DNA from 2 places in the Streptomyces sp. NPDC101227 genome. Region 1 is predicted to be linked to the other one. Evidence: riboswitches for the same ligand, from Rfam matches in the RefSeq annotation. Region 1 holds a riboswitch; the other holds the start of a gene.
The links. Region 1 has a riboswitch for S-adenosylmethionine ahead of ACIRPT_RS40830 (aminotransferase class V-fold PLP-dependent enzyme). Riboswitches for the same ligand answer to the same signal wherever they lie in the genome.
Positions count from the first base shown of each region.

Region 2: another riboswitch for S-adenosylmethionine. It lies ahead of thrC (threonine synthase); the one in region 1 lies ahead of ACIRPT_RS40830 (aminotransferase class V-fold PLP-dependent enzyme).

Region 1 is NZ_JBIWOD010000039.1:8,510-12,920, forward strand. Features, by position in the region: gene ACIRPT_RS40830 (aminotransferase class V-fold PLP-dependent enzyme) at 513-1,901, opposite strand; SAM riboswitch class IV at 2,072-2,189, opposite strand; gene trpD (anthranilate phosphoribosyltransferase) at 2,281-3,345, opposite strand; gene ACIRPT_RS40840 (cytochrome bc complex cytochrome b subunit) at 3,481-4,411, opposite strand, start outside.
Region 2 is NZ_JBIWOD010000006.1:113,390-117,800, forward strand. Features, by position in the region: gene ACIRPT_RS15610 (trehalose-6-phosphate synthase) at 1-1,022, opposite strand, end outside; gene ACIRPT_RS15615 (glucosyl-3-phosphoglycerate synthase) at 1,092-2,054, opposite strand; SAM riboswitch class I at 2,239-2,390, shown strand; gene thrC (threonine synthase) at 2,408-3,730, shown strand; gene ACIRPT_RS15625 (MoaD/ThiS family protein) at 3,786-4,064, shown strand.

The sequences.
Region 1 (4,411 bases):
TGTTTTTGGCTGTCCCGCCGTGGGGGGCTCGCCGTGGCGCCTGCGGCGGGCCGGTCCGCTGCGCTTTGCCTGGGCCGATGTGTTCGGCTGCCCCGCCGTGGGGGTTTGCCGCCGTTGCTCCCCCACTGCCTTAAGGGCGTGGGAGGTGCCCCCAGCGGCGGGCTGGTGCCGCTTGCGCGGGGCTGTTCGGCTGCGGGACCGGACCTCCGGACTCCGTCCTGCGGCCCGCCCCCTCCCCGTTGGGGTGGGAGAAAACCAGTGGGAGCGTACGTAGACGGTCAGCCGCTCCCTGTCGACCCATCATGGGAAAGGGACAACCCAACGTGGGCCCCCATCGGCCTCCTTCCCCCCACCCACCGGAGGGGACGGACCGTAGCGGCGGAGCCGTGTAGGGCCGTCACCGCACCCGACAACACCACGCCCGCCGCTGGGGGCACCTCCCACGCCCTTAAGGCAGTGGGGGAGCAACGGCGAGAAACCACCCACGGCGGGACAGCCGACAACATGGGGATTTACACCGCGCTACGCGCGGCCGGCGCGGGAACGCAACGGCCGTCCTCCGTGTGGTAGTTCCAGCGGGCGCCGTTCGCGACTAGTTCCTTGATGGCGTGGAGGAAGCGGTCGATGTGTTCGTCGGGCGTGCCCGCGCCGAAGCTGACCCGGATGGCGTTCAGGGAGCGTTCGCCGGGGGCCGCCTCCGGGGCGCCGCACTCGCCCGGGTCCTGCGGGTCGCTGCCCAGCAGGGTGCGGACGAGGGGGTGCGCGCAGAACAGGCCGTCGCGCACCCCGATGCCGTACTCGGCCGAGAGGGCGGCCGCGAAGTGCGAGCTGTTCCAGCCCTCGACGACGAAGGAGATGACGCCCACCCGCGGGGCGTCGTCGCCGAAGAGGGAGAGGACCTTGACCTCGGGGACCTCGGCCAGGCCCGCCCGGACGCGGGCGATCAGTGACTGCTCCCGGGCGACCAGTCCGTCGAAACCGGCCTCGGTCAGCGCCTGGCAGGCGGAGGCGATGGAGTAGGCGCCGATGACGTTCGGCGAACCGGCCTCGTGCCGGGCGGCGGTGGTGTGCCATTCGACGTCCACGCCGCCGTCCGTGCGCCGCGAGACCTTGCGGCTGGCGCCGCCGCCCGCCAGGTACGGCTCCGCGTCCTGCAGCCAGTCGGCGCGGCCGGCCAGCACGCCGGCGCCGAACGGCGCGTACAGCTTGTGCCCGGAGAAGGCGGCCCAGTCGACGTTCAGCTCGGCGATGTCGACGGGGTGGTGCGGGGCCAGCTGCGCGGCGTCGAGGACGATCCGGGCGCCGTGGGCGTGCGCGGCGGCGGCCAGTTCCCGCACCGGCCACAGTTCACCGGTGACGTTCGAGGCGCCGGTGACGCACACCAGAGCGGGGCCGTAGGGCTCGCGCTCGGCGAGCGCCTTCTCCAGGGTGTCCACCGCCTGTTGCGGCGTCCGCGGCGCGTTCAGGTACGTCACGGGGGTGTCCGCGCGCTGTTCCCACGGCAGCAGCGAGGCGTGGTGCTCGGTCTCGAAGACGAACACCCGGGTGTTCTGCGGGAGTACGGCGGCGAGGAGGTTGAGGGAGTCGGTCGTCGAGCGGGTGAAGACGACCTGGTCGTCGGCGCGGCAGCCGAGGAAGTCGGAGATGGTCCTGCGGCTGTTCTCGAAGAGGTCGGTGGACAGCTGCGAGAGGTATCCGGCGCCGCGGTGCACGCTGCCGTAGTACGGGGCGTAGGCGGCCACGTCGTCCCAGACCCGCTGCAGGGCCGGGGCGCTGGCGGCGTAGTCCAGTGCGGCGTAGTCGACCTCGCCGCCGGTCACGAGCGGCACGGTGACATCCCTGCCCAGAACCGGCAGTGGGGCACAAACAGAACGGTCGGCGGCAACGGCGGAAACAGACATGGCGAACTCCCGTGAGAGGTAAGCGAATTCACCGCGGGCGGGTGCGTCACAGCGCACGGCACAGCGCCGCGGTGGGAAAGGAAAAGGGGTGCGGGAAAGGGGCCGACGGCCCTATCGCATTCGCTTCATCACGGAAGGGGCTCCCTCGAGGACCAGGATCCCTGGCGAGGGATCCGCGCTTGCCGCAGACCTCGCTGCCTGCGGCCTGGTCATCACCCGGGGCACCCCGCCACGGACGGAGGGTTGCCGGACAGCGGGCCGGGGCCTATGTCGCTGTCACTCGTGACCTGCCGAGAATCATGCCACAGCCGCAAAAAGGCGCAAGGCCCGGTCCGGATAACGGACAGGGCCTTGCGTCACACCGACGGTCACCGGCCGCTCATCTGTTGCTGGCCGCCACCCAGCGCTCCAGCACCCGCTTGGCCTCCCCCGAGTCGATGGCGGCGGCGGCCCTGTCGATTCCGGCGCGGATCTGCTCCGCCAGGGGCTCGTCGGACGGCTCCAGGGCCACCAGAGCCGCGGCGGCGTTCAGCAGCACCGCGTCGCGCACCGGGCCCCGCTCGCCGTCGAGCAGCCGGCGGGCCACATCGGCGTTGTACGAGGCGTCCGCGCCGCGCAGCGCCTCGACCGGGACGATGTCGATGCCGACGTCCCGGGGGTCGAAGGGCTCCTCGCGCACCGCGCCGTCCCGGACGATCCACACCCGGGAGGTGGCGGTGGTGGTCAGCTCGTCCAGGCCGTCGTCGCCGCGGAACACCAGCGCCGACGAGCCGCGCTCGGCCAGCACCCCGGCCATGATCGGCGCCATCCGGGCGTCCGCGACGCCGGTCGCCTGGGCGCGGACCTTGGCGGGGTTGGTCAGCGGGCCCAGCACATTGAAGGTCGTACGGATGCCGAGCTGGCCCCGGGCGTTGGCGACATGGCGCAGCGCGGGGTGGAACTTCACCGCGAAGCAGAAGGTGATGCCCGCTTCCTCGGCGACCTCGGTGACCCGCCGGGGGGTGAGGTCCAGATTGACGCCGAGCTTCTCCAGGACGTCGGAGGCGCCGCTGGCCGAGGAGGCGGCGCGGCTGCCGTGCTTGACGACCTTGGCGCCGGTGCCGGCCACCACGATCGAGGACATCGTGGAGATGTTGACGGTCTTGGCGCCGTCGCCGCCGGTGCCGACGATGTCCACGCTGGGGCCGGGAACCTCGATCAGGCGGGCGTGCGCGTACATGGTGCGCACGAGTCCGGAGATCTCGGCGACGGTTTCGCCCTTGGCCCGCAGCGCGACCGCGAACCCGGCGATCTGGGCGTCGCCGGCCTCGCCCCGCATGATCTTGTCCATCACCCAGGCGGTGTCGTCGGCGGCGAGGTCGCGGCCGTCCAGCAGGGCGTTGAGGATGCCCGGCCAGGTGTGGGCCGCCACGCTGTCGCCGCCAACCGGGGTCACAACGTTCATGGTCCACGCTCCTGGTCTGTCCACTGCTTGTGACCTCACCCTATCGACCCCCGGGACACGCCGGAGGGCCCCGTCCGGTGCTCGGACGGGGCCCTCTGGGTGGCGTACTACCTGCGCCTCACGGCGCTGTGGTGATCAGTGGTGGCCGTGGCCGCTGGTGATCTCCTTGTACTCCTCTATCGTCGGCTTGGGGATGACGTTGTCCTCGCCGTAGTAGCTCTTGGAGAGCTTGGCGCGCAGCTTCTGCGACCGGGGGATCTTGCGGCGGACGCCGTTCTCGTCGACCTCCGGGCCGAGCTCGAGCGGCTCGGGCTGCTCGTGCTGGGTGAGCACGTGCAGCTGCTCCTGGCCGAGCGGCTCGTGGACCTCGATGAACTCACCGTGCGGCAGGCGCTTGATGATGCCCGACTCGCGGCCGTGCAGCACCTTGTCCTTGTCGCGCCGCTGCAGACCCATGCAGATCCGCTTGGTGGCGATGAAGGCCAGCACCGGAAGGACGAAGAAGCCGATCCGGACGAACCAGGTGAGGGAGTTGAGCGACAGGTGGAAGTGCGTCGCCCACAGGTCGTTGCCGCCGCCGATCAGCATCACGAAGTACGCGACGAGCCAGGCCACACCGAAGCCGGTGCGGGTGGGGACGTTGCGCGGGCGGTCCAGGATGTGGTGCTCGCGCTTGTCGCCGCGTACCCAGGACTCGACGAACGGGTAGACCGCGATGGCGACCAGGACCAGCGGGAAGATCACGATCGGGATCAGCACACCGAAGTTGACGGTGTGGCCCCAGAAGTTCCACTCCCAGCCCGGCATGACACGCACCAGGCCCTCGGCGAAGCCCATGTACCAGTCCGGCTGCGCACCAGTGGAGACCTGGTCCGGCCGGTACGGCCCTATGGCCCAGACGGGGTTGATGCTGGCGACCGCGGCGATCACCGAGATCACACCGAAGACCAGGAAGAAGAAGCCTCCGGCCTTGGCCATGTAGACCGGCAGCAGCGGCATGCCGACGACGTTGTTGTTGGTCTTGCCGGCACCCGGGAACTGCGTGTGCTTGTGGTAGAAGACCAGG
Region 2 (4,411 bases), on a different contig from region 1:
TGCACCACCCGCTCGCGCCACTCGGGGCGGTCGGCGAGCAGCCGGCGGTAGGCGAGCAGGCCGCGCACGATGTTCTTCGACAGCTCGGTGCGGTCGACCCGGACGATGGTCTTACGGCCCGTCCCGCCGATCTGCTCGCGCAGTGCCGTCAGACGCTCCTCGACATCGGGGCGGTGCGCCCGCTCGCGCAGGAACTCCGCGTCGGCGCCGAGACCGTGCACCCCGATATGGGTCTTGCGCGGCTTGAGCCATGTCGAGAAGAGATACGGGTCCTCGTCGCGCGGCCAGTACGCGTCGCATTCCGACCCCAGTGCCCACTGGCAGCAGCCCATGAAGGCCCGTGCCCAGTGCTGGGTCAGGAAATTCGCCCGGTCCGCGCCGAGGATGCCCGTCACCAGCTTCTGCTGGATGTCATCGGGCAGCATCGCGAAATACTCCGCGGGTGCCCACGGTGTGTGGGAGAAATGCGCGATCCGCAGGTCAGGGCGGCGTTCACGGAGCATCCCGGGCACCAGCGCCAGGTGATAGTCCTGTACGAGGACGGCGGCCCCGGGCGCCGCGGCCTCGGCCAGCGCATGGGCGAAAGCGGCGTTGTACGCCTCGTACGACGCCCATTGCGCACGGAATTCCGTATCGAATACCGGCTCCAGCGGCGTCTGATACAGCATGTGGTGGACGAACCACAGCACGGAATTGGCAATTCCGTTATAGGCATCGGCATGCACATCCGCCGGAATGTCCAGCATCCGGACCCGCTGCCCGCCCGTGTCCGCCGGATCCAGATCGCCGCCCGTCCGCCGCACGGCCTCCCGGTCGCCCTCCCCGAGCGCCGCACACACCCACACCGCATCGGTGTCCGGACCGATCGCGGACAGCCCCGACACCAGCCCCCCGCCGCCCCGCTTGGCGGTCAGCGCGCCGTCATCCCCGACGGCGTACGACACCGGACCGCGATTGGACGCGACGAGAACGTCGGCGCCTGGTGGGACCGCACTGCGCTCGGAGACCGTCTCGGAGACCATGTCGCGACATTAACCAGCTACCGATCCGCGCAAACGTACGGAATTCAGCCGAGGCAGCCCCGCGGCGCTTCAGGCCGCCCGGCGCTCCGCGTACTCCGGTATTTCGGCCATCGGGGGCCGCTCCTCGGTGTCCACGTCGGTCGTGCGCGCCACGAAGCCGTTCTCGCCCCGCTCGAACTGGGTGAGGCGGGGCCGGATCAGATGGCCGCGGGTGAGACGGAGCTGGGCGGTGCGGTAGATGGCGGCGGCCATCCGGCCGAGGGCCTGGCCGTCCTGGTGGCGGTGTTTGCGTACGCCGACGTCCACCTGGGCGAGGGCGTCCAGGCCGACCGTGTGCAGGGCGTCGACCAGAAGGCCGAGCTCGACGCCGTAGCCGACCGGGAAGGGCAGGCGTTCCAGGAGGGAGCGGCGGGCCGCGTACTCGCCGCCCAGGGGCTGGACGAAGCCGGCCAGCTGCGGCCAGTGGAGGTTGAGGAGGGGGCGGGCGACCAGCTCCGTGACGCGGCCGCCCTGGCCCGCTCCGGAGCCCTCGCCGCCCGTCTCCAAGGGGCGGTCGTACATCGCCTTGACGAAGTGGACGTCGGCGTCGGTCAGCAGCGGGCCGACGATCCCGGAGACGAAGGTCGACGAGAATTCGCGCAGGTCGGCGTCGATGAAGCAGATGATGTCGCCCGTGGTGGCCAGCAGGGACCGCCACAGGACCTCGCCCTTGCCGGGGACGGCGGGCAGGCGGGGCAGGACGCTGTCCCGGTGGACGACCTTGGCCCCGGCCGCCGCCGCGACCTCGGCCGTACGGTCGGTGGAGCCCGAGTCCAGCACCACCAGCTCGTCCACCAGGGGGACGGCGCCGGTCATCAGGTCCGCGCGGATCGCCGCGACGATCGCCCCGACGGTGGCTTCCTCGTCGAGCGCGGGCAGCACTACGCTGACCGTGCGGCCTGTCTGGCGCTTGGCCTCCAGCAGCCGCCCGAGCGGGCGATCGGCCGCGGACCAGGAGCGGCTGCTGAGCCAGCGCTCCACCTCTTCCAGCACGTCTACGACTCCTCGGTGGCCGCCGGGCCAGGGGCCCGTTGGTGATCCATTGTGTGATCCATCTCGCGGTTCGGACGACTATCTCAACTGTCAGTGCCTTCGGTTACAGTCTTGAACAACGCGGATGACCGTCGCATGCCGGGGTCACCGCCACAAACGCCTGGGTTTCGGCCCAGCGCCATACCGCTCATCCAGAGGGGCAGAGGGATACGGCCCGTTGAAGCCCCGGCAACCCTCCAGCCGGTCTCCGCCGCAGTTGCTGCGCGCGCGAGGCTCCCGGCTAGGGAAGGTGCCAAATCCGTCTCGTGGCGAGATGCGCCGCGAGGAAGATGAGGAGAAAGGGCCTCGCCTCCATGGCTGTGCAAGTCACCGAAACCGCCACCACCCCCTCCCCCAAGGACTCCGGCGAGCTCCGTCCAGGGGGGACCCCCATCGCTCTGGGCCCGGCCGTCGCGCTCTCCTGCCGCGAGTGCGGGCAGCGCTTCGATCTCGGTCCCATCTTCGCCTGCCAGGAATGTTTCGGGCCGCTCGAAGTGGCGTACGACCTGCCGAGCGGCGATCCTGAGGGCCTGAAGAAGCGGATCGAGGCCGGACCGAACAACATCTGGCGCTACGCCCCGCTGCTGCCCGTCCCCGCCGACGTGGCCGACAAGCCGAACCTCAACCCCGGCTTCACCAAGCTCGTCAAGGCCGACCGCCTCGCCGCCGAGCTGGGCGTCACGGGCGGCCTGTACGTCAAGGACGACTCCGGCAACCCGACGCACTCCTTCAAGGACCGTGTCGTCGCGATCGCCGTCGAGGCCGCCCGCGCCTTCGGTTTCACCACCCTCTCCTGCTCCTCCACCGGCAACCTCGCGGGTGCGGTCGGCGCCGCCGCCCGTCGCGCCGGTTTCAAGTCCTGCGTGTTCATCCCGCACGACCTGGAGGCCGGCAAGGTCGTCATGGCCGCGGTCTACGGCGGCGACCTGGTCGGCATCGAGGGCAATTACGACGACGTCAACCGCTTCTGCTCGGAGCTCATCGGGGACCCGCTCGGCGAGGGCTGGGGCTTTGTGAACGTCAACCTCCGCCCGTACTACGGCGAGGGTTCCAAGACCCTGGCGTACGAGATCTGCGAGCAGCTGGGCTGGGAGCTCCCGGACCAGATCGTCATCCCGATCGCCTCCGGCTCCCAGCTCACGAAGATCGACAAGGGGCTCAAGGAGCTGATCGCCCTCGGCCTGGTCGAGGACAAGCCGTACAAGATCTTCGGCGCCCAGGCCGAGGGCTGCTCGCCGGTGTCGGCGGCCTTCAAGGCCGGGCACGACGTCGTACGCCCCCAGAAGCCGAACACCATCGCCAAGTCGCTGGCCATCGGCAACCCGGCCGACGGGCCGTATGTGCTCGACATCGCGCGCCGTACGGGCGGCGCGGTGGAGGATGTCAACGACGAGCAGGTCGTGGACGCGATCAGGCTGCTGGCGCAGACGGAAGGGATCTTCGCGGAGACCGCGGGCGGCGTGACCGTCGGCGTCACCAAGAAGCTGATCGAGGACGGTCTGCTCGACCCGGCCCTGACCACCGTCATCCTCAACACCGGTGACGGCCTCAAGACGCTTGACGCCGTCGCCGCCGGGCCCACGGCCACCATCCGGCCGAGCCTGGACGCGTTCCGCGCGGCCGGCCTGTCCGGCTGAGCCCCGGCCCCTCACCCCTGAACTCGTACCCCGCAGTCGCTGGAAGGCAGAACCCATGAGCGTCAAGGTCCGCATCCCCACCATCCTCCGCACGTACACCGGCGGCGAGGCCGAGGTCGTCGCGGAGGGCGCGACCCTCTCCGAGGTGATCGCCGACCTGGAGAAGAACCACACCGGCATCGCGGCCCGAGTGCTGGACGACGCGGGCAAGCTGCGCCGGTTCGTGAACGTCTACGTCAACGACGACGACGTCCGCTTCGAGCAGGGCCTGGAGACGCCGACGCCGGACGGCGCGGGCGTCTCCATCATTCCGGCGGTGGCCGGAGGCTGCTGACCCCGTTCGCGCCGGGAACTGATTTGCGCCATCTCTCGGCCTGAGTGGCGAGAATTGCCCCATCCGCCTAAAAGCGGATGGGGCAATTCCATGTCGCGAAAGGCGATAGCATGGGGGCGATCTTCTTCGTGCGGGCCCTCGTACAACCCGCGTACGACCCTCGTACAACTCCGCGCGCGTGCCCAACGCATATGTGATCGCGATGAGTTGTGCCCGAAGTGTGTGCAGCATTTGTCGGATACGTGAGCTATGCCCGGCCCGACTTGCCCCGGCGTAACGCGACTTCACCGCATAATTACCGATTCTTCGGCGCCGGAATTCTCGTCCGATTGACCTGTTGCGCTGGG